Regions from separate parts of the Streptomyces sp. ICC4 genome, predicted to be linked through region 1. Evidence: riboswitches for the same ligand, from Rfam matches in the RefSeq annotation. Region 1 holds a riboswitch; each other region holds the start of a gene.
The links. Region 1 has a riboswitch for thiamine pyrophosphate ahead of thiC (phosphomethylpyrimidine synthase ThiC). Riboswitches for the same ligand answer to the same signal wherever they lie in the genome.

Region 1 (6,617 bases):
GGAGTGGGCCGACTTCCGCGAGACCGGCCACGCGCACGCCATCGGGCAGTGCCTGCTCGGCCAGCTCGACGAGAAGACGCGCAAGGACTACTACGACCGGCACCCGGTCGAGGCCGTCACCCCCTACACCGTCCGGGATCTCCACGCCCTCGAGCAGCGGATCGGCTCCATGGAGCGGATGCAGCCGGTGACTGAGCGTCAGGAGTACTCCCTCGGCACGGTGTGCGCGGCCATCCCCATCACCGCGGGCGATACGGCCGCGACCATGGCGATTTCTCTCCCTGTGCACCAAGAGGATCGATTGCTCTATGCGGTCGATCGACTACGGAGTGAAGTAGGCGCGCTGTTGAGCACCCTCTCGTTCTCTATCAGTATCTGAAAACTCACTCCTTGTGATCTGCAAGCGCTTACACCACTCTTGTCAAGAGGGCCTTGGGGGATCATTCCTGGCCACTTCCACTACAGCGGGGTAAGCAATGCGCGAGTCGGTACAGGCAGAGGTCATGATGAGCTTCCTCGTTTCCGAGGAACTCTCGTTCCGGATCCCGGTGGAGCTCCGGTACGAGGCTCGGGACCCCTACGCGGTCCGCCTGACCTTCCACCTTCCCGGAGACGCTCCCGTCACGTGGGCGTTCGGCCGGGAACTTCTTCTCGACGGCATCAACAAGCCGTGCGGCGACGGTGACGTCCACATCGCTCCGACCGACCCGGAGGAGCTGTCCGATGTCCACATCCGACTGCAGGTGGGCGCGGACCGGGCCCTCTTCCGGGCGAGCGCGGCGCCACTCGTGGCGTTCCTGGACCGCACCGACCGAATCGTTCCGCTCGGCCAGGAGCGCAACCTCGGGGACTTCGAGGAGAACCTCGACGAGGCGCTCGACAAAATCCTGGCCGAATCCCAGCAGAACGAGCAGAACGCGGGCTGACGGCGACGCCGTGCGTACGCGGCGCCGCATGTACGCGCACCGGCCTCACGACCCGACGGATTTACGCACCACCGCACACGAGTGACACCGCATCACGGCTCAGCGTGCCGACGCGCTGAGTGCTCCGCATTGCCGTTCCCCGCGACCGGCCGTGTGCGCGGCCTGACCAGTCGCGCCCGCCGGTCCGCCCCTTCAACGCTTGCGCCGCCGGCCCCGGCCGCCGCGCTGCGGCCCCGCGGCCGCCGCGGCCGCCGGGCCCGGCGTGCGGTCGGCGGACACCACCAGCGCGGCCAGCGCCGTCGTCACGGGTACCGAGGCGACCAGTCCGATCGAGCCCACGAGGGTCCGTACGATCTCCTCCGCGACCAGCTCGCTGTTGGCCACCGAACCCATACTGCTGTTCGCGATCGAGAACAGCAGGAGGAGCGGCAGCGCCGCGCCCGCATAGGCCAGTACCAAGGTGTTGACCACGGAGGCGATGTGGTCGCGACCGATCCGGATGCCTGCCCGGTACAGGCCTCGCGGACCCATCGAGGGGTCGGCCTGGTGGAGTTCCCAGACCGCGGACGTCTGGGTGACCGTCACGTCGTCGAGTACGCCCAGCGATCCGATGATGACACCCGCAAGCAGCAAACCGCTCATGTCGATGTCGGGGTAGAGCCCGTGGATCAGCCCGGTGTTGTCGTCGGTGTTGCCGCTGAGGACCGCCCAGTCGATGAACAGCGAGCCCAGCAGGCCGATCAGCAGCAGTGAGACGAGGGTGCCGAGGACCGCGACCGAGGTGCGGGCGGTCAGGCCGTGGCACATGTAGAGCGCGATCAACATGATCGCGCTGGCCCCGACCACCGCCACGACCAGCGGGTTCGATCCCTGAAGGATCGCCGGGAGGATGAAGAGGGTCAGTACGGCGAAGCTGACGGCCAGCGCGATGAGCGCGAACAGCCCGCGCATCCGCCCGACGAGGACGACGGCGAGGGCGAAGATGCCGGCCAGTACGGCCATGGGGAGCTTGCGGTTCACGTCGATCACGGAGTACTGGAGGTCCCGCGGCGCGTCCGGCGCGTAGGCGACCACCACTTCCTGGCCGTTCGTCAACTGGCGTGGCGCGCCGGGCTGGACGATCTCGACGAACTCGCGTCCCTTGTCCGGGCCGCTGCCGACCGCGACGGTGGCCTTCTTGCAGTCGCCGGTCTGGGAGGCCACGGCTTCGCGGCCCTCGGGGGTCGAGGTGTCGCCCGTGGCGGGCACCTGTGCCACGTTCACGGATTTGCAGTCGACCTGCTCCAGCGAGACGACCTTGCCCTGCTGGGTCTGCCGGTCGAATCCCACCCCGGTGCGCTCGTGGCCCGGGGCGCCGCCCGGCCACAGCACCGCCATGCCGATCACCACGGCGGTGGCGAAGGGGATCAGCACGGCCGCGATCACCTTCCGCAGGTGCTTCGACACGGGGGCCGCGGGGCCATGGCTGTGGGAGTGTCCGTGGGAGTGCCCCGGCTCCGGGTGCGCGTGGCCGGTGTGACCGGCGGGATCCGAGGGATCTGTGGGCTCGGTGGGGGGATGCGGCGAGGACGTCACCGGCTGATCATCGCAACAGATGAGGGGGCCCACTGTTCAGCACGCCACAGATGACGCTAGCGTGGGGGCTACTTTGCACAACGCGGGAGCTCGGAGCACCGGGCTGAGAGGGCGCTGATCACCGTACGCACATCAGAGATGTGTACGGGAAGAGGCTGCGTCGACCGCCGAACCTGTTACCGGGTAATGCCGGCGTAGGGAGATCAGGTCTCATGACCATTCAGGACGCACGCACGCCTGCCGTCAGCCAGGACGCCGACGGCCAGACCGAGCGCCAGCCCGGCTGGCACAAGGGATACCTGGCGGGCTCCCGGCCCGACATCCGGGTGCCGGTCCGCCAGGTCCACCTCACCAACGGCAAGGACGTGACGCTCTACGACACGTCCGGGCCGTACACCGACCCGCAGACCGAGACCGACGTCCGCCGCGGCCTGGCGCCGCTGCGCGAGAACTGGATCATCGGCCGCGGCGACACCGAGGAGTACGCGGGCCGTCCCGTGCGCCCCGAGGACGACGGCATCAAGCACACCTCGCCGCGCGGTGGCCTCAAGAACCTCGACGCGGTCTTCCCGGGTCGCCCGCGCCAGCCCCGCCGGGGCCGTGGCGGCGCCGCCGTCACGCAGCTCGCGTACGCCCGCCGGGGCGAGATCACCCCGGAGATGGAGTACGTCGCGATCCGCGAGAACGTCTCCCCCGAGGTCGTCCGCGAGGAGATCGCCGCAGGTCGCGCGGTCATGCCGGTGAACGTGAACCACCCCGAGATCGAGCCGATGATCATCGGCAAGCGGTTCCTGGTGAAGGTCAACGCCAACATCGGCAACTCCGCCGTCACCTCCTCGATCGAGGAGGAGGTCGACAAGATGACCTGGGCGACCAAGTGGGGCGCCGACACGGTCATGGACCTCTCGACCGGCCGCAACATCCACACCACCCGCGAGTGGGTGCTGCGCAACTCTCCCGTTCCGATCGGCACCGTGCCGCTGTACCAGGCGCTGGAGAAGGTCGACGGCCGTGCCGAGGACCTGACCTGGGAGATCTACAAGGACACGGTCATCGAGCAGGCCGAGCAGGGCGTCGACTACATGACGGTCCACGCCGGCGTGCTGCTGTCGTACGTGCCGCTGACCGCGCGCCGCAAGACCGGCATCGTCTCGCGCGGCGGTTCGATCATGGCAGCGTGGTGCCTGGCACACCACAAGGAGAACTTCCTCTACACGAACTTCGAGGAGCTCTGCGAGATCCTCGCGACGTACGACGTCACCTACTCGCTGGGTGACGGGCTGCGTCCCGGTTCGATCGCGGACGCCAACGACGCGGCGCAGTTCGCGGAGCTGAAGACGCTGGGCGAGCTGAACACGATCGCCAAGCGGTACAACGTGCAGACGATGATCGAGGGCCCCGGGCACGTCCCGATGCACAAGATCAAGGAGAACATCGACCTTCAGCAGGAGATCTGCGAGGAGGCGCCGTTCTACACGCTCGGCCCGCTGACCACGGACGTCGCGCCCGCCTACGACCACATCACCTCGGGCATCGGCGCCGCGATGATCGCCTGGTGGGGCACCGCGATGCTCTGCTACGTCACGCCCAAGGAGCACCTGGGCCTGCCGAACCGCGACGACGTGAAGACCGGCGTCATCACGTACAAGATCGCGGCGCACGCGGCAGACCTGGCCAAGGGCCACCCGGGCGCCCAGGAGTGGGACGACGCCCTGTCGGACGCGCGGTTCGAGTTCCGCTGGGAGGACCAGTTCAACCTGGCCCTCGACCCGGACACGGCCCGTGAGTTCCACGACGAGACCCTCCCGGCCGAACCGGCGAAGACCGCGCACTTCTGCTCCATGTGCGGTCCGAAGTTCTGCTCGATGAAGATCTCGCAGGACATCCGCCGGCAGCACGGCGGCGACCTCAAGGCCGAGGAGATCCAGGCGGGCATGGCGGAGAAGTCCGCCGAGTTCGCGGCCGCGGGCAACCGCGTGTACCTCCCGCTGGCCGACTGACCCCGTCGGACCGACCGGCCCGCGACCTTCATGGGGGGAGTCGCGGGCCGCTGTCGTTACTGGGGTGCGCCTGTTCGCTGGGCCGCGCGGAGGCGCTCGACCTGCTGGGCGATGAGGTCGGCTGGGAACGATGAGGTTCCGCCCACGTTGAGCGCCGAGAAGGACGCGATGGTGTTGCCCGTCCGCACGACGACGAACGTCTTGTTTCCGGTCCAACCCTCGCCTTCGTAGGTCCGGCAGGAGGAGAGCGACTGCTTGAGATCCGCGAAGCGCCGCTCGGCTCGCCGTTCTTTGAAGGCGACAGCCTTCAGCTGCGCCGGCGTCAGCGGTGCCACCGCCACCGTCCCCTCGGCCGAGGGGACGGGAGACGGTGTCCCAGAAGATCTCGCAGGACATCCGCCGCTCAGCGCGCCCGCTGCTTCTTCAGGATGCAGCGCTCGCCGTGGTCGGGATCGCCGATGTACGTCCACAGCGTCGGGGCCGCGGTCGTGCCGGTCGCCTCGTACTGGGTGCTCGCTTCATCCGGGCCGAAGGCGATGCGCACGGTCGACTGCGGTGGCCCGCCCCCGATCGGTGTGTCCGAGTCCGTGTCCCAGGTGCCTGTGCCCGTCCTGACCGGGGTGGGATCGGATCCGGAACCCGCCCCGCTCTCGGGGTCGGAGTAGTCGCCACAGGCGGATGAGGCACTGAACGTCCCGTCCCCGGCCAGGACGAGGCTGCCGCCCCGTTCGTCCGTCCACACTCCCGCCAGCTCGGCATCGGTCAGCACGACGGCGTCGCCCGGAGCTCCCGGGACCCAAAGCCGTCCCAGGGCGATCAGCGCGACCAGCAGCACCGGCGCGAGGACGGTTGCCAGGACTGCCAGCGCGGCGCAGCCCAAGGCTCCGGTGCAACCACCGATGGCGAGCCACTTGCCGAGTCGCCGGTGCGGGACGGGGCTCCACGGCGCGGTGGGCCGGTGGCCGGCAGTCGACATGGGCTTTCCTCGGTCTTGGCGTCGGCCACGGTTCCGGCCGCCAACGCCATCATCCACGGCCCCCGGCTACGCAGCAGCGGGGGGTCCGTCGATCTGACCTCAGGTCGGGCGGCGCACACGCCGGCCCGCTTTCGACCCGGCACTAGGCGGGTGAGTGCTCCGATGTTTCACGTGAAACAGGGACCGATGTTTCACGTGAAACACGGCTCACCGCGAAGTCCCGATTGGCTTCGGTCTGGCGCCGGTAGGACTCCGGCAGATCGGGCAGGGCCAGCAGTCGGTCGCAGGCGCGCAGCGAGGCGGACATGTCCCCCACCCAATACGCGGTGATGGAGTGCTCGAAGAGCAGCCCCCACCGGTACACCCACGGCTGGACGAAGAGCAGGTCCTCCGGCTCCGGCCGGTCCAGAACCGCCCTGGTGATCGCGTGCGCGGTGTGGTGGCGCCCCAGCAGGCGCAGCCTGGAAGCGAGTTCGTAGCAGGCCTCCAGGCGGGCAGGCCGGGACTCCCAGGCCCGGGAGAGGGCGTCCAGGGCTGCGGGGTGGTCCCCGGACTCGCCGTTCAGGACGCCGACTTGGAGCAGGGCGAAGTAGACCTCCTCGTTCCACCCGCCCATGGCCGCGCGGCGCTCGTAGAGGCGGATGGCCTCGGCGGTGTCGCCCATGTCGCGCATCGTCTGGGCGAGGTAGAAGACGGTGCGGGGGTTCGACGGGTCCCGCAGCAGTTCTGCGCCGAGCAGGCGCGCGTCCCGCTCGAACTTGTCGTGTCGGGAGCCGCCGTCCGCGTAGTCCTCGATCACCAGTGCGTCCAGGTTCTCCTGGATTCCGGGGCGCTGGTCGTTCTCGTCGGGGCGGTCGCAGGTGAGGTACTCGTGGGTGACGCCCTCGTACCGCCAGGGAAGGCCGGCGCGGACCAGGCGTTTGATCCGGTACTCGGTCGTGCCCTCGTGGCGCAGCATGTACGAGTCCGCGGTGAGCGGGGGCAGCCGGCCGGTGCGGCGCAGGACGAGGTCGGCGTCGAGGAGCAGCAGGTAGTCGGCCTTGCCGCGGGCATGGCCGATGTTCAGGCTCCGGTTGTGCCCGAAGTTCGTCCAGGGCTCCTCGCGGAGTTCTCCGGGGATGCCGCGCAATGCTTCGCGGA
Region 2 (6,617 bases), 540 kb from region 1:
CTCTGGACGCTCTGGATCCCGTACGAGCCGGTCTCCTCGGGCACCGGCTGCGTGGCGTAGAACTCCTGGGCCCCGGCGCCTTCGGAACCGGCGCCGGACGCGGCGGCGGACTCGGCGAACTCCGCGTACCGCTCGGGGTCGCCGTCCCCGTCGGCCGCCGTCTCGGGGCCGTACTCCAGCGCGGTCACCTGGAGCGCGGGCTCCTTGCGCGGTCCGCCCGCGGCCCGCCGGCGCCGGTTCTGCGGCGCGGCGGCCGCGGGCTTGTCCCGGCGCAGTGCCCAGCCGGCGACGAAGCCCTTGCGGAAGGAGAGGGTCACCAGGGTCTGGCCGATCGCGAACGCGACCGCGCCGGCGCCGATGACGAGCACGGACGGCAGGACGACGCCGGCCACGACGCAGACGAAGCCGGCGAAGGCGAGCAGGCGCCAGCGCAGTCGGGCCTTGTACTGCATCAGGACCTCGGCAAGCAGCCACAGCGCGACGAAACCGAACGCGATGTAGAGGACCGTCATTCCCACGCGGGGCCCCTCTCGGTGCGGCCGACCACCCAGGAACGGGGTCGGCCGATCAGGCCCGCTGGTGCAGGCCCAGGTTCTCGTAGATCTCGAGAGTCGCCGTGGAGTTGTTCAGCGTGATGAAGTGCAGCCCCGGGACACCCTCGGACAGCAGCCGCGCGCAGAACTCCGTGGCGAACTCGATGCCAATGGAGCGTACAGCGGCCGGATCGTCCTTGACGGCGAGCATGCGCTCTTTCACGGCTGCGGGGAAGACCGCGGTACTGAGTTGCGGAAGCCGGTCGAGCTGCTTGATGCCCACAACAGGCATGACCTCGGGGATGATCGGGGTCTCGCAGCCCGCCTTCTCGACGCTGTCGCGCAGCCGCAGATAATTCTCCGGGTGGAAGAACATCTGGGTGATCGCGTAGTCGGCGCCCGCGCGGCACTTGTCCACGAAGTGCCGGATGTCCGTGTCCCAGTCCGTGGAGCGGGGGTGCATCTCGGGAAAGGCCGCGACGCCGACGCAGAAGTCGCCGGACTCCTTGACCAGCCGGACCAGGTCGGCCGCGTAGTGCACCCCTTCCGGGTGCGCCACCCACTCGCCCATGGGGTTGCCCGGCGGGTCTCCGCGCACGACGAGCATGTTCCGGATGCCCGCGTCGGCGAACTGCCCGATGACGTTGCGCAGCTCGGCGATCGAGTGGTCGACGGCGGTGAGGTGCGCGACCGGGGTCAGGGTGGTGTCCGCGGCGATCTGCTCGGTGGCCCGGACGGTGCCGCCGCGGGTGGACCCGCCGGCCCCGTAGGTGACGGAGACGAAGCTCGGGGCCACCGCCTCGACCCGGCGCAGCGCGTTCCAGAGGTTGCGCTCGCCCTTCTCCGTCTTGGGGGCCCAGAACTCGAAGGAGTACGAGCGCCCGGACGCGAGGAGGTCTCGGACCGTGTGCGCACGATCCGACCAGCTGGAAGCGGTACCAAGGGCCATACCGGCAGGTTAGACGCGGTCATGTGGACGCCGAAGCGGTGTCCACGCTTTGGACACGAAAATGAGACGGCCGCTCGGTGAAGTGGCCGGAGTGACGTCTTGAGGGGGACCTGGAGGGGGACCTAGGCGAGCCGGGCGCGGACCCGCTTGGCCAGGTCGGCGGCGGCGCCGCCGGGGTCGGAGGCCTCGGTCAGGGCGCGTACGACCACGACGCGGGAGGCTCCGGCGTCGAGCACCTCGTCCAGGTTCGCCGCGTCGATCCCGCCGATGGCGAACCACGGCCGGGCCTGCGCGAGCGAGGCCGCGTGGCGCACGAGGCCGAGTCCGGGGGCGTGGCGGCCGGGCTTCGTGGGGGTGGGCCAGCAGGGGCCGGTGCAGAAGTAGTCGACGCCGGGCTCGGCGGCGGCCGCGTCGACCTCGGCCTCGGAGTGGCAGGAGCGGCCGATGAGGACCTCGCCGCCGAGGATGGCGCGGGCGGCGGGCACGGGGATGTCGCCCTGCCCGAGGTGCAGCACGTCGGAGCCGATGGCGTGCGCGACGTCGGCGCGGTCGTTGACGGCGAGCAGCCTGCCGTGGCGGCGGGCCGCGTCGGCGAAGACCTGGAGGTGCTCCAGCTCCTCGCCCGCCTCCATGCCCTTGTCGCGGAGCTGGACGATGTCGACGCCGCCGGCGAGCACGGCGTCGAGGAACTGGGGGAGGTCGCCCTGCCGCTTGCGGGCGTCCGTGCACAGGTAGAGCCGGGCATCGGACAACTGGGCGGCGATGGCGGACATGGGTACCCCCGGGTGGTGTGTCGTACGAACGCGGTGCGCGGACCCGGTGGGGGCCCGCGCACCGCGCGTGGCGTCGTGCCGCGTGTACGGCTGCTGGTTGCTGCGGAATCAGGTCAGATGGCGAGCGCCTGAGCGCGACGCTTCACCTCCGTGCCGCGATTCTCGCTCAGCGCCTGCACCGGGGTGCCGGGCAGGGTGTCGTCGACGGTGAACAGCCACTCCAGGATCTCCGTGTCGGTGAACCGGTCGTCGCGGAGCACGGTCAGCAGGCCGACCAGGCCCTTGACGATCTTGTCCCCGTCGATGAAGGCGGCGGGTACCTGGAGGGAGCGGTTCTCGCCGCGGCGCACCGCGAGCAGCTGACCTTCCTTGACCAGCTGGCGAACCTTGGTCACTTCGATGTCGAGCATCTCCGCGATGTCGGGGAGGTACAGCCAGGCGGGAACAAGGGCATCGATCTTTGCGTCAATCTCGGTCACGGGCACAAGCCTGCCATCTCGGACTCGCTGCCGGTACCCGGGCGGCCCCGTCCGGGGGTCCGCCGGGGGTCCGCCCGGGTCCGCCGGGGGGCCGGCGCCCCTTTCCCCGCCCGCTCCCCGGCACCCCGCCCGCCCGTTTCCGCTACGGCTGGAGCACCGTCGACTTCAGCGCGACCGCCGGGTCGGCGACCTTCGCCGGGTCCACCCGCGCGCCCGACTCGACGAGGCGGCGGCCCTGGGCCAGGTCGCGGGGGCGGCCCACCGCGAGGACGGCGACCAGCCGGCCCTCGCGCAGCCAGCACACGGACCAGGTGGCGGCGGCCGGGTCGCCGCGCCACAGCAGCGTGTCCGCGGCGCCGTGGTGGCCGGCGTACTGCACGAACCGGCCGAACTGCTCGGACCAGAAGTACGGCACCGGGTCGTAGCTCTGCTCGCCGGCCGGCGGCTCGGCCGGGTCCGCACCGGCCGGGTCCGCACCGGCGGGGGCCGCGGCCATGATGTTCGCCGCCACCGCCCGCGGCCCCTGCAGCGCGTTGTCCCAGTGGTGCACGAGCAGCCGCTCCCCGTACCGCCCGGAGGGGAACGACGCGCAGTCCCCCACGGCGTACACCCCGGGCACCGAGGTGCGCAGGTGCTCGTCGGCGACGACCGCCCCGTCCGGGCCCAGCTCGACCCCCGAACCCGCCAGCCAGTCCGTCGCGGGCCGGGCGCCGATGCCCACCACGACCGCGCCGGCCGGCAGTTCCCGCCCGTCCGCCAGCAGCACGCGGCCCGCCTCGACGGAGGCCACCCGCGCGCCCGTCAGCAGCGCGGCGCCCGCCTCGGCGTACCAGCGGCCCATCGGCTCGGCGACCTCCGCCGGCAGCGCGCCCGCCAGGACCCGCTCGGCCGCCTCGACCACGGTCACCTCGCAGCCGGCCTCGCGGGCGGCCGTGGCGAACTCCGCGCCGATCCAGCCCGCGCCGACCACCACCACGGCGGAACCCGCCGCGAGCACGGGCCGCAGCCTGGCCGCGTCGTCCAGGGTGCGCAGCAGGTGCACGCCCGGGACGCCCTCCGCTCCGGGCAGGGTCAGCGGCCGCGCGCCCGTCGCCAGTACGAGGGCCCCGTACGGGACCGGGCCCGCGCCGGTGTCCACCTCGTGCGCGGCGGCCCGCAGGCCGGTGACCTCGACGCCGAGGCGCAGCTCGATGTCCAGCCCTTCGAAGTCGACGTCGAAGGCCGAGTCCTCGGCCTTGCCGAGGAGCACCGCCTTGGACAGCGGCGGCCGGTCGTAGGGCTGGTGGGGTTCGGCGCCCAGCAGGGTGACGGGGCCGGTCCAGCCCTGTTCCCGGAGGGCGACCGCGGTCTGGACGCCGGCCATGCCGGCGCCTACGACGACGACGCCGCGTCGCACGTGTTCCGTCTGTTGCGTCTGCTCGCTCACACGGCCCAGCCTAATCATCTGACGGTCCGTCAGGAATAGGGGGCGGGGACCGGGTGCGGACGGACCGCCCGCCCCGGCAGCGGGGAGGCAGCCTTACCCGCCGTCGGGCTCGGCGTTACTCTGGCACCGAACCTATCGCGGGAGTCCGGGCGCACCGGGCTGAGAGGGAGGCTGGCCGGCCTCCGACCGTACGAACCTGATCCGGGTCATGCCGGCGAAGGGAGGGGCTGGACGCCCATGCATTCATCCAGGAAGAGCCGGAGTCCCGGCTACGACGTCCTCGTCATCGGGGGCGGCATCATCGGCCTGGTCACCGCCTGGCGGGCGGCCCGGAGCGGGCTGCGCACCGCACTGGCCGATCCGGCGCCCGGCGGCGGCGCCGCCCGGGTCGCGGCGGGCATGCTCGCCGCCGTCACCGAGCTGCACTACGGCGAGGAGACGCTGCTCGGGCTGAACGTGGCCTCCGCCGCGCGCTACCCGGATTTCGCCGCCGAACTCGCCGAGGCCAGCGGCGGCATGGACATCGGCTACCGGGCCTGCGGCACCCTCGCCGTGGCCCTCGACGCCGACGACCGCCTCCACCTGCGCGAACTGCACGCCCTCCAGCGCCGCTGCGGCCTGGAGTCGCAGTGGCTGACCGGCCGGGAGTGCCGCCGCCTGGAGCCGATGCTGGCCCCGGGCGTACGCGGCGGCCTGCGCGTGGACGGCGACCACCAGGTCGACCCGCGCCGCCTCGCGGCCGCGCTGCTGGCCGCGTGCGAGCGGGCCGGGGTCGCGATCCACCGGGCGAACGCGGCACGGCTGCTGACCGCCGCCGACCGGGCCTCGGGCGCGGTCCTCGACGACGCCGGAGCCACGGAGCTGCTCGCCGACCAGGTGGTGCTGGCCGCGGGCTCGCTCAGCGGGCGCCTGGACGGCGTACCGCCCGAGGTCGTGGCGCCCGTACGGCCGGTGAAGGGCCAGGTGCTGCGGCTCGCGGTACCGCCGGCGTACGCGCCGTTCCTGTCCCGGACGGTACGGGCCGTCGTGCGCGGCAGCCACGTCTACCTGGTGCCGCGCGAGAACGGCGAGCTCGTCGTCGGCGCCACCAGCGAGGAGCTCGGCTGGGACACCACCGTCACCGCGGGCGGGGTCTACGAGCTGCTGCGCGACGCCCACGAGCTGGTCCCCGGCATCACCGAGCTCCCGCTGGTGGAGACCCGGGCGGGGCTGCGGCCCGGCTCGCCGGACAACGCCCCGCTGCTCGGCCCGACCGAGCTGCCGGGCCTGCACCTGGCCACCGGGCACTACCGCAACGGGGTCCTGCTGACCCCGCTGACCGGGGACGTCATGGCGGAACTGCTGACCACCGGCGAACTCCCCGAGATCGCCCGCCCCTTCACCCCCCGTCGTTTCGCCCGCACGCGGCAGGAGTCGTACGCATGACCATTTCCGTCAACGGCGAGCAGCGCGAGATCGCGGCCGGAACCACCCTCGGAGCGGTGGTCGCCACCCTGACCCAGGCCACGAAGGGGGTCGCGGCGGCCCTGAACGAGACCGTGGTGCCGCGCGGCCAGTGGTCCCTCACCTCGGTGCGCGACGGCGACCGCGTCGAGGTCCTCACCGCGGTCCAGGGAGGCTGAGCCCGATGGCCTACCTGCCCGACATGCCCGATGCGCCCGACGACGCCTTCACCCTGGCCGGCCGGACCTTCTCCTCGCGCCTGATCATGGGCACGGGAGGGGCGCCGAGCCTGGACATCCTGGAACGGGCGCTGGTGGCCTCCGGCACCGAGCTCACGACGGTGGCGATGCGCCGGCTGGACCCGACGGTGCAGGGCTCCGTCCTGTCCGTCCTGAACCGGCTCGGGATCGCCGTACTGCCGAACACGGCGGGCTGCTTCACGGCGGGCGAGGCGGTGCTCACCGCCCGGCTGGCCCGCGAGGCCCTCGGCACGGACTGGATCAAGCTGGAGGTCGTCGCGGACGAGCGGACGCTCCTGCCGGACGGGGTGGAACTGCTCGACGCCGCCGAAGTGCTGGTGGACGAGGGCTTCACGGTCCTGCCCTACACGAACGACGACCCGGTGCTCGCGCGCAAGCTGGAGGACGTGGGCTGTGCGGCGATCATGCCGCTGGGGTCTCCGATCGGCTCCGGGATGGGCATCCGCAACCCGCACAACTTCGAGCTGATCGCGGAGCGGGCCGGGGTTCCGGTGATCCTGGACGCGGGGGCCGGGACGGCCTCGGACGTGGCCCTGGCCATGGAACTGGGCTGCTCGGCGGTGATGCTCGCCTCCGCGGTGACCCGTGCGCAGCTGCCCGTGCTGATGGCGGCGGCGATGCGGGACGCCGTGACGGCGGGCCGCCTGGCGCACCGCGCGGGACGGATCCCGGAGCGACGCTTCGCGGAGGCCTCCTCCCCGGTGGAGGGCCGCGCCGCCCTCGACCCCGAGCGCCCGGCGTTCTGAACCGGTGC
Region 3 (6,617 bases), 5.3 Mb from region 1:
GCGCTTCGGCAAGACCAAGCTCGCCCCGCGCATCAGCCCCGGCAAGACCCGCGAGGGGCTCTTCGGGGCCGTGGCCTTCGCGATGGCCGCCGGCGCGCTGTGCATGGAGTTCCTGATCGACGGGGGCGTCTGGTGGCAGGGCCTGGTGCTGGGCCTCGCCGTCGCGGTCAGCGCCACCCTGGGCGACCTCGGCGAATCCATGATCAAGAGGGACCTCGGGATCAAGGACATGGGCACGCTGCTGCCGGGTCACGGCGGCATCATGGACCGGCTGGACTCGCTGCTCCCGACGGCCCCGGTGGTCTGGCTGCTGCTCGCCGCTTTCGTCGGCACCGGCTGACACGGCCCGGCGGAGCGCCCGGTCGGGGCTTCTCATCGGCGTGTCCCGCCCGGGTGGGCGACGTACGACGAAAGGCCCCGGTCCGGCCCGGGCGGTTACTCTTGATGGGCGCGCTGCTTCTGCGGCGCGCCTTTCGTCTTACAAGGAGTACCTGCCATGGCCCGCCCTGTCCCGGGAGAGCTCACTTTCGTCGCCCCTCGTGGAGTGAAGAAGCCGCCCCGGCACCTCGCCGACCTCACCCCCGAGGAGCGCCGGGAGGCCGTCGCCGCGATCGGCGAGAAGCCGTTCCGGGCCAAGCAGCTCTCCCAGCACTACTTCGCCCGGTACGCGCACGACCCGGCGGAGTGGACCGACATCCCCGCCGCGTCCCGCGAGAAGCTCCAGCAGGAGCTGCTGCCGGACCTGATGAACGTCCTGCGGCACATCTCCTGTGACGACGACACCACCCGCAAGACCCTGTGGAAGCTGCACGACGGCACGCTCGTCGAGTCCGTGCTGATGCGCTACCCCGACCGGGTCACCATGTGCATCTCCTCGCAGGCCGGCTGCGGCATGAACTGCCCGTTCTGCGCCACCGGCCAGGCGGGCCTCGACCGCAACCTGTCCACCGCCGAGATCGTCCACCAGATCGTCGACGGCATGCGCGCCCTGCGCGACGGCGAGGTCCCCGGCGGTCCGGCGCGGCTGTCGAACATCGTCTTCATGGGCATGGGCGAGCCGCTCGCCAACTACAACCGCGTCGTCGGCGCCATCCGCCGCCTCACCGACCCGGAGCCCGACGGCCTGGGCCTGTCCCAGCGCGGGATCACCGTCTCCACCGTCGGCCTGGTCCCGGCCATGCTGCGCTTCGCCGACGAGGGCTTCAAGTGCCGCCTCGCCGTCTCGCTGCACGCGCCGGACGACGAGCTGCGCGACACGCTGGTCCCCGTGAACACCCGCTGGAACGTCCGCGAGGTGCTGGGCGCGGCCTGGGAGTACGCGGAGAAGTCCGGCCGCCGGATCTCCATCGAGTACGCCCTGATCCGCGACATCAACGACCAGGCTTGGCGTGGCGACCTGCTCGGCAGGCTGCTCAAGGGCAAGCGCGTGCACGTCAACCTGATCCCGCTGAACCCGACGCCCGGCTCGAAGTGGACCGCCTCGCGGCCCGAGGACGAGAAGGCCTTCGTGGAGGCCATCGCCCGCCACGGCGTGCCGGTGACCGTGCGCGACACCCGTGGCCAGGAGATCGACGGCGCGTGCGGCCAGCTCGCCGCCTCGGAGCGCTAGTTTTCGCCAGTTGAGGTTTGCATTCGGCCACGGGGTACCCTGTGGCCGAACCAATTTCATATTTCCGACAGGGGAGCGCCACAGCGCTGAGAGTGCGGTATCCGTCACCGCAGACCCTCTGAACCTCGCCCCGGTCATTCGGGGTAGGAAGTTCGGTCACCACTCAAGCTGTTGCGCCCTGCCCGGCGTCCGCTCCACAGAGCGCCGGGCAGGGCCGCGTCTTCTCCTGGACATCCCAGGAGGAATGCACCAATGAGCACCACCAAGAAGATGGCGGGCGTCGCGCTCGCGGCCGCGCTCGGCGTCACCACGCTCAGCGCCTGCGGCGGCGGCGACGCCAAGGACAAGTCCGCGGGCGCGAGCGACGCCCCGAAGTCCAAGACGGTCACCCTCGTCTCGCACGACTCCTTCACAGCGACCGACACGGTCCTGAAGGAGTTCGAGCAGCAGAGCGGCTACACCGTCAAGGTCCTGAAGTCGGGCGACGCGGGCGCCGCGCTGAACCAGGAGATCCTGACCAAGGGCTCCCCGCGCGGCGACGTGTTCTTCGGCGTCGACAACACGCTGCTCTCGCGCGCCCTCGACAACGGCATCTTCACGCCGTACGAGGCCAAGGGGCTGGCCGGGGTGAAGCCCGAGTTCGTGCTCGACAAGGAGCACCGGGTCACCCCGATCGACTCCGGTGACATCTGCGTCAACTACGACAAGGCCTACTTCGCGGACAAGAAGATCGCCCCGCCGCAGACGCTGGACGACCTGATCAAGCCGGAGTACAAGAACCTGCTGGTCACCGAGAACGCGGCGACCTCCTCGCCCGGTCTCGGCTTCCTCCTCGCCTCCGTCGGCAAGTACGGCGACGAGGGCTGGAAGGACTACTGGAGCAAGCTGAAGGCCAACGGCGTCGAGGTCGTCGACGGTTGGGAGCAGGCCTACAACGAGCGCTTCTCCGGCTCGGCGGGCGGCAAGAAGGCCAAGGGCGACCGCCCGCTGGTCGTCTCCTACGCCTCCAGCCCGCCGGTCGAGGTGCTCTACGGCGAGCCGCAGCCGGCCGAGGCCCCGACGGGCGTCGCCACCGGCACGTGCTTCCGCCAGACCGAGTTCGCGGGCCTGCTCAAGGGCGCGAAGAACGAGGAGGGCGGCAAGGCGCTCCTGGACTTCCTGATCTCCAAGAAGTTCCAGGAGGACATGCCGCTGCAGATGTTCGTGAACCCCGTGACCAAGGACGCGACGCTGCCCGAGCTGTTCACCAAGCACGGTGTCGTGATCGAGAAGCCGGAGACGGTCGCCCCCGACGCCATCGCGAAGAACCGCGACCAGTGGGTCAAGGCGTGGACGACGCTCGTCGTGAAGTAGGACGCGTGGCACACGCGGCGCAGGAGAAGGAGACGGAGAAGGAGAGCGGGCGGGCGACCGCCGTCAGGCTCGGCCTGATGGCCGTCCCGCTCCTCTTCTTCGGCCTGTTCTTCGCGTACCCCGTCGCCGCGATCGTCGGGCGCGGGCTCAAGACCGACACCGGCTGGCAGTTCGGCCGGATCGGCGAGGTGCTGGCCCGGCCCGACATCGGCGAGGTGCTCTGGTTCACCACCTGGCAGGCGCTCGCCTCGACGGCGCTCACGCTCCTGATCGCACTCCCCGGCGCGTACGTCTTCGCGCGCTTCGAGTTCCCCGGCAAACAACTGCTGCGGGCGCTCGTCACGGTGCCGTTCGTGCTGCCGACCGTCGTGGTCGGCACCGCGTTCCTCGCGCTCGTGGGGCGCAACGGCCTGCTGGACGAGGTGTGGGGGATCCGCCTCGACACGACCGTGTGGGCGATCTTGCTGGCGCACGTCTTCTTCAACTACGCCGTCGTCATCCGCACGGTCGGCGGCTTGTGGGCGCAGCTGGACCCGCGCCAGGAGGAAGCGGCCCGGGTGCTCGGTGCCGGGCGGTTCGCCGCCTGGCGCCGGGTGACGCTGCCCGCGCTCGGCCCGGCCGTGGCGGCCGCCTCGCTGATGGTGTTCCTGTTCACCTTCACCTCCTTCGGCGTCGTGCAGATCCTGGGAGGGCCCTCGTACTCCACCCTGGAGGTGGAGGTCTACCGGCAGACCGCGCAGCTCCTGGACCTGCCGACGGCGGCCGTGCTGACGATGGTGCAGTTCGCCGCAGTCGGCGCGATCCTCGCCGTGCACGCCTGGACCGTGCGCAAGCGGGAGACCGCGCTGCGGCTCGTCGACCCGGGGCGGACCACGCACCGGCCGCGCGGCTGGGCGCAGCGCGCCCTGCTCGGCGGGGTGCTGCTGACGGTGGCGCTGCTGATCGTGCTCCCGCTCGGCGTGCTCGTGGAACGGTCCCTCGACGCCCCCGGCGGCTACGGGTTCGGCTTCTACCGGGCGCTCCAGGAAGTCGGCGCCGGCGGCGGCACCTTCCTGGTGCCGCCGCTCGAGGCGATCTGGAACTCCCTCCAGTACGCGCTCGCCGCCACCGCCATCGCGCTGCTGATCGGCGGGCTGGCGGCCGCGGCCCTGACCAGGCGCGGCGGCCGGTTCGTACGGGGCTTCGACGCGCTGCTGATGCTGCCGCTCGGGGTGTCGGCCGTGACGGTCGGCTTCGGCTTCCTCATCACCCTCGACGAGCCTCCGCTCGACCTGCGGACCTCGTGGATCCTGGTGCCCCTGGCGCAGGCGCTGGTGGGCGTGCCCTTCGTCGTACGGACCATGCTGCCGGTGCTGCGCGCGGTGGACGGCCGGCTGCGCGAGGCCGCCGCCGTGCTCGGCGCATCGCCGCTGCGGGTCTGGCGGGAGGTGGACCTGCCGATGGTGCGCCGGGCCCTGCTCATCGCGGCCGGCTTCGCCTTCGCCGTGTCCCTCGGGGAGTTCGGGGCGACCGTCTTCATCGCGCGGCCGGACCATCCGACGCTTCCGGTCGCGGTGGCGCGGCTGCTGGGCCGGGCGGGGGAGATGAACTACGGGCAGGCGATGGCCCTGAGCACGATCCTGATGCTGACGTGCGCGGTGTCGCTGCTCCTGCTGGAGCGGCTGCGACCCGACAAGACCTCCGGAGAGTTCTGATGACCCTGCTTCAGCTGGAAGGGGTGTCGGTCCGCTTCGGTGAGCGCGCGGTCGTGGACGCCGTGGACCTCGCGGTCGCCGAGCACGAGACCGTGTGCGTGCTGGGGCCGAGCGGGAGCGGCAAGTCGACCCTGCTGCGGGTCGTGGCCGGCCTCCAGTCCGTCTCGGGCGGGCGGGTGGTGCTGGGCGGCGCCGACCAGGCCGGGGTGCCCGTGCACCGGCGGGGGGTGGGCCTGATGTTCCAGGACCACCAGCTGTTCCCGCACCGGGACGTGGGCGGGAACGTCGCCTTCGGCCTGCGGATGCGGGGCTCCGGGCACACGCCGAAGAAGGCGTACGAGGCCCGGGTCGCCGAGCTGTTGGAACTGGTCGGGCTTCCCGGGGCGCAGCGCCGGGCGGTGGCCTCGCTCTCCGGCGGCGAGCAGCAGCGGGTCGCGCTGGCCCGGGCGCTGGCGCCGTCACCGCGGGTGCTGATGCTGGACGAACCGCTCGGGCAGCTGGACCGGGGGCTGCGCGAGCGGCTCGTCGTGGAGCTGCGGGGGCTGTTCGCGCGTCTGGGGACCACCGTGCTGGCCGTCACGCACGACCAGGGTGAGGCGTTCGCGCTGGCCGACCGGGTGGTCGTGATGCGGGACGGGCGGATCGCGCAGGCGGGGACTCCGCTGGAGGTGTGGGAGCGGCCGGCTTCGGAGTTCGTGGCGCGGTTCCTGGGCTTCGAGAACGTGATCGCGGCCGTGGTGTCGGGCGGGGTGGCCGCGACTCCCTGGGGCAAGGTCCCGGTGGCGGCCGGGTCGCCGGAGGGGGACCGGAAGGTACTGGTCCGGCCGGCCGGGGTCGTGCTGTCTCCCGAGGGGCTGGGCTGCGAGGTCGTCACCCGGACCTTTCGGGGCACGCACGTCGCGCTGCTGCTGCGGCCCGAGGCGGGCCCGCTGCTCGAGGCGGAGTGCGGGCTGGCCGGGGCGCCGGCGGTCGGGGACCGGGTCGCGGTGGGCTTCGCCCCCGCCGAGGTGGTCGTCCTCCCGGCGGAGTAGGGCCGCTGCGCCCCGCCCCCCGGGCTCGGGTGCTGCGGCCCCGGCCCCCTGGGCTCAGATGCCGGCGGGGGTGAGTTCCGCCTCCTCCTCGGCGCCCTCGTGGTTGCCGAACCAGGCGACCGCCACCGCGCCGGTGACCGCCAGCACGAAGCCGAGGACCGCCAGCCAGGCCATGCCGGGGCGGGAGGCGTCGCCGAGCCACAGGACGCCGATCGCGCCGGGGAGCACGGTTTCGCCGACCACCAGCGCGGCGGTGGCTCCGTTCACCGAGCCGATCTGCAGCGCCACCGTGTGCAGGTACATGCCGCCGACCCCCGCCAGGACGATGGCGTAGAGGGCCGGGTCGGCCAGCAGGGCCGGGAAGGAGAACGGCTCGACGCCGTTCAGGATGCGGACCCCGACGCCCAGGGCGCCGAAGGCCAGGCCCGAGAGCAGGCCCGCCAGGATCGCGGCCCGGCCGCCGAGGAGGCGTACGGCCACGGTGCCGCCCACGATGATCAGCAGGGTCACCGCCAGCAGCCACCAGTGCGTGGCCGACGGCGCGTGGTGGCCGCCCTCGTGGCCCGCGGCGGTCGCCAGCAGGACCAGGGCCGTGCAGACGACCCCGATCGAGGTCCACTCCTTGCGCGTCAGGCGGATGCCCAGCATCTTCACGCTGAGCACGGCCGTGACCACCAGGTTGGCACTGATCACGGTCTGTGAGAGGAAGAGCGGCAGGAGGCGCGCGGCCAGGGCGCCGAGGCCGAAGCCCACGAAGTCCAGGATCGTGCCGACGATGAACTCCCAGGTCATCGCCGCCTTCGCGGTGGAGGAGAGGTTGGGGCCGCCATGCTGCGTGACTCCGTCGGCGGCCGGCGACGAGCGGGCCGCCCGCCGGGATCCCACGGCTTGCAGGACGGATCCCGTGCCGTAGCAGATGGATGCCGCGAT

Region 2: it holds a riboswitch for thiamine pyrophosphate, as region 1 does, so the genes downstream of both, thiO (glycine oxidase ThiO) here and thiC (phosphomethylpyrimidine synthase ThiC) in region 1, are expected to answer to the same signal.
Region 3: it holds a riboswitch for thiamine pyrophosphate, as region 1 does, so the genes downstream of both, DRB89_RS29645 (thiamine ABC transporter substrate-binding protein) here and thiC (phosphomethylpyrimidine synthase ThiC) in region 1, are expected to answer to the same signal.

Annotation. Positions count from the first base shown of each region.
Region 1 is NZ_CP030286.1:1,069,085-1,075,701, reverse strand. Features, by position in the region: gene DRB89_RS04930 (helix-turn-helix domain-containing protein) at 1-379, shown strand, start outside; gene DRB89_RS04925 (SsgA family sporulation/cell division regulator) at 477-926, shown strand; gene DRB89_RS04920 (YibE/F family protein) at 1,119-2,534, opposite strand; TPP riboswitch at 2,574-2,719, shown strand; gene thiC (phosphomethylpyrimidine synthase ThiC) at 2,714-4,501, shown strand; gene DRB89_RS04910 (hypothetical protein) at 4,558-4,836, opposite strand; gene DRB89_RS04905 (hypothetical protein) at 4,905-5,477, opposite strand; gene DRB89_RS04900 (glycosyltransferase) at 5,620-6,617, opposite strand, start outside.
Region 2 is NZ_CP030286.1:530,115-536,731, reverse strand. Features, by position in the region: gene DRB89_RS02585 (hypothetical protein) at 1-512, opposite strand, end outside; gene metF (methylenetetrahydrofolate reductase [NAD(P)H]) at 568-1,482, opposite strand; gene thiE (thiamine phosphate synthase) at 1,605-2,255, opposite strand; gene DRB89_RS02570 (Rv2175c family DNA-binding protein) at 2,369-2,734, opposite strand; gene DRB89_RS02565 (FAD-dependent oxidoreductase) at 2,877-4,160, opposite strand; TPP riboswitch at 4,288-4,400, shown strand; gene thiO (glycine oxidase ThiO) at 4,398-5,585, shown strand; gene thiS (sulfur carrier protein ThiS) at 5,582-5,782, shown strand; gene DRB89_RS02550 (thiazole synthase) at 5,806-6,609, shown strand.
Region 3 is NZ_CP030286.1:6,349,154-6,355,770, forward strand. Features, by position in the region: gene DRB89_RS29635 (phosphatidate cytidylyltransferase) at 1-340, shown strand, start outside; gene rlmN (23S rRNA (adenine(2503)-C(2))-methyltransferase RlmN) at 497-1,609, shown strand; TPP riboswitch at 1,669-1,777, shown strand; gene DRB89_RS29645 (thiamine ABC transporter substrate-binding protein) at 1,862-2,962, shown strand; gene DRB89_RS29650 (iron ABC transporter permease) at 3,040-4,656, shown strand; gene DRB89_RS29655 (ABC transporter ATP-binding protein) at 4,656-5,687, shown strand; gene DRB89_RS29660 (DMT family transporter) at 5,742-6,617, opposite strand, start outside.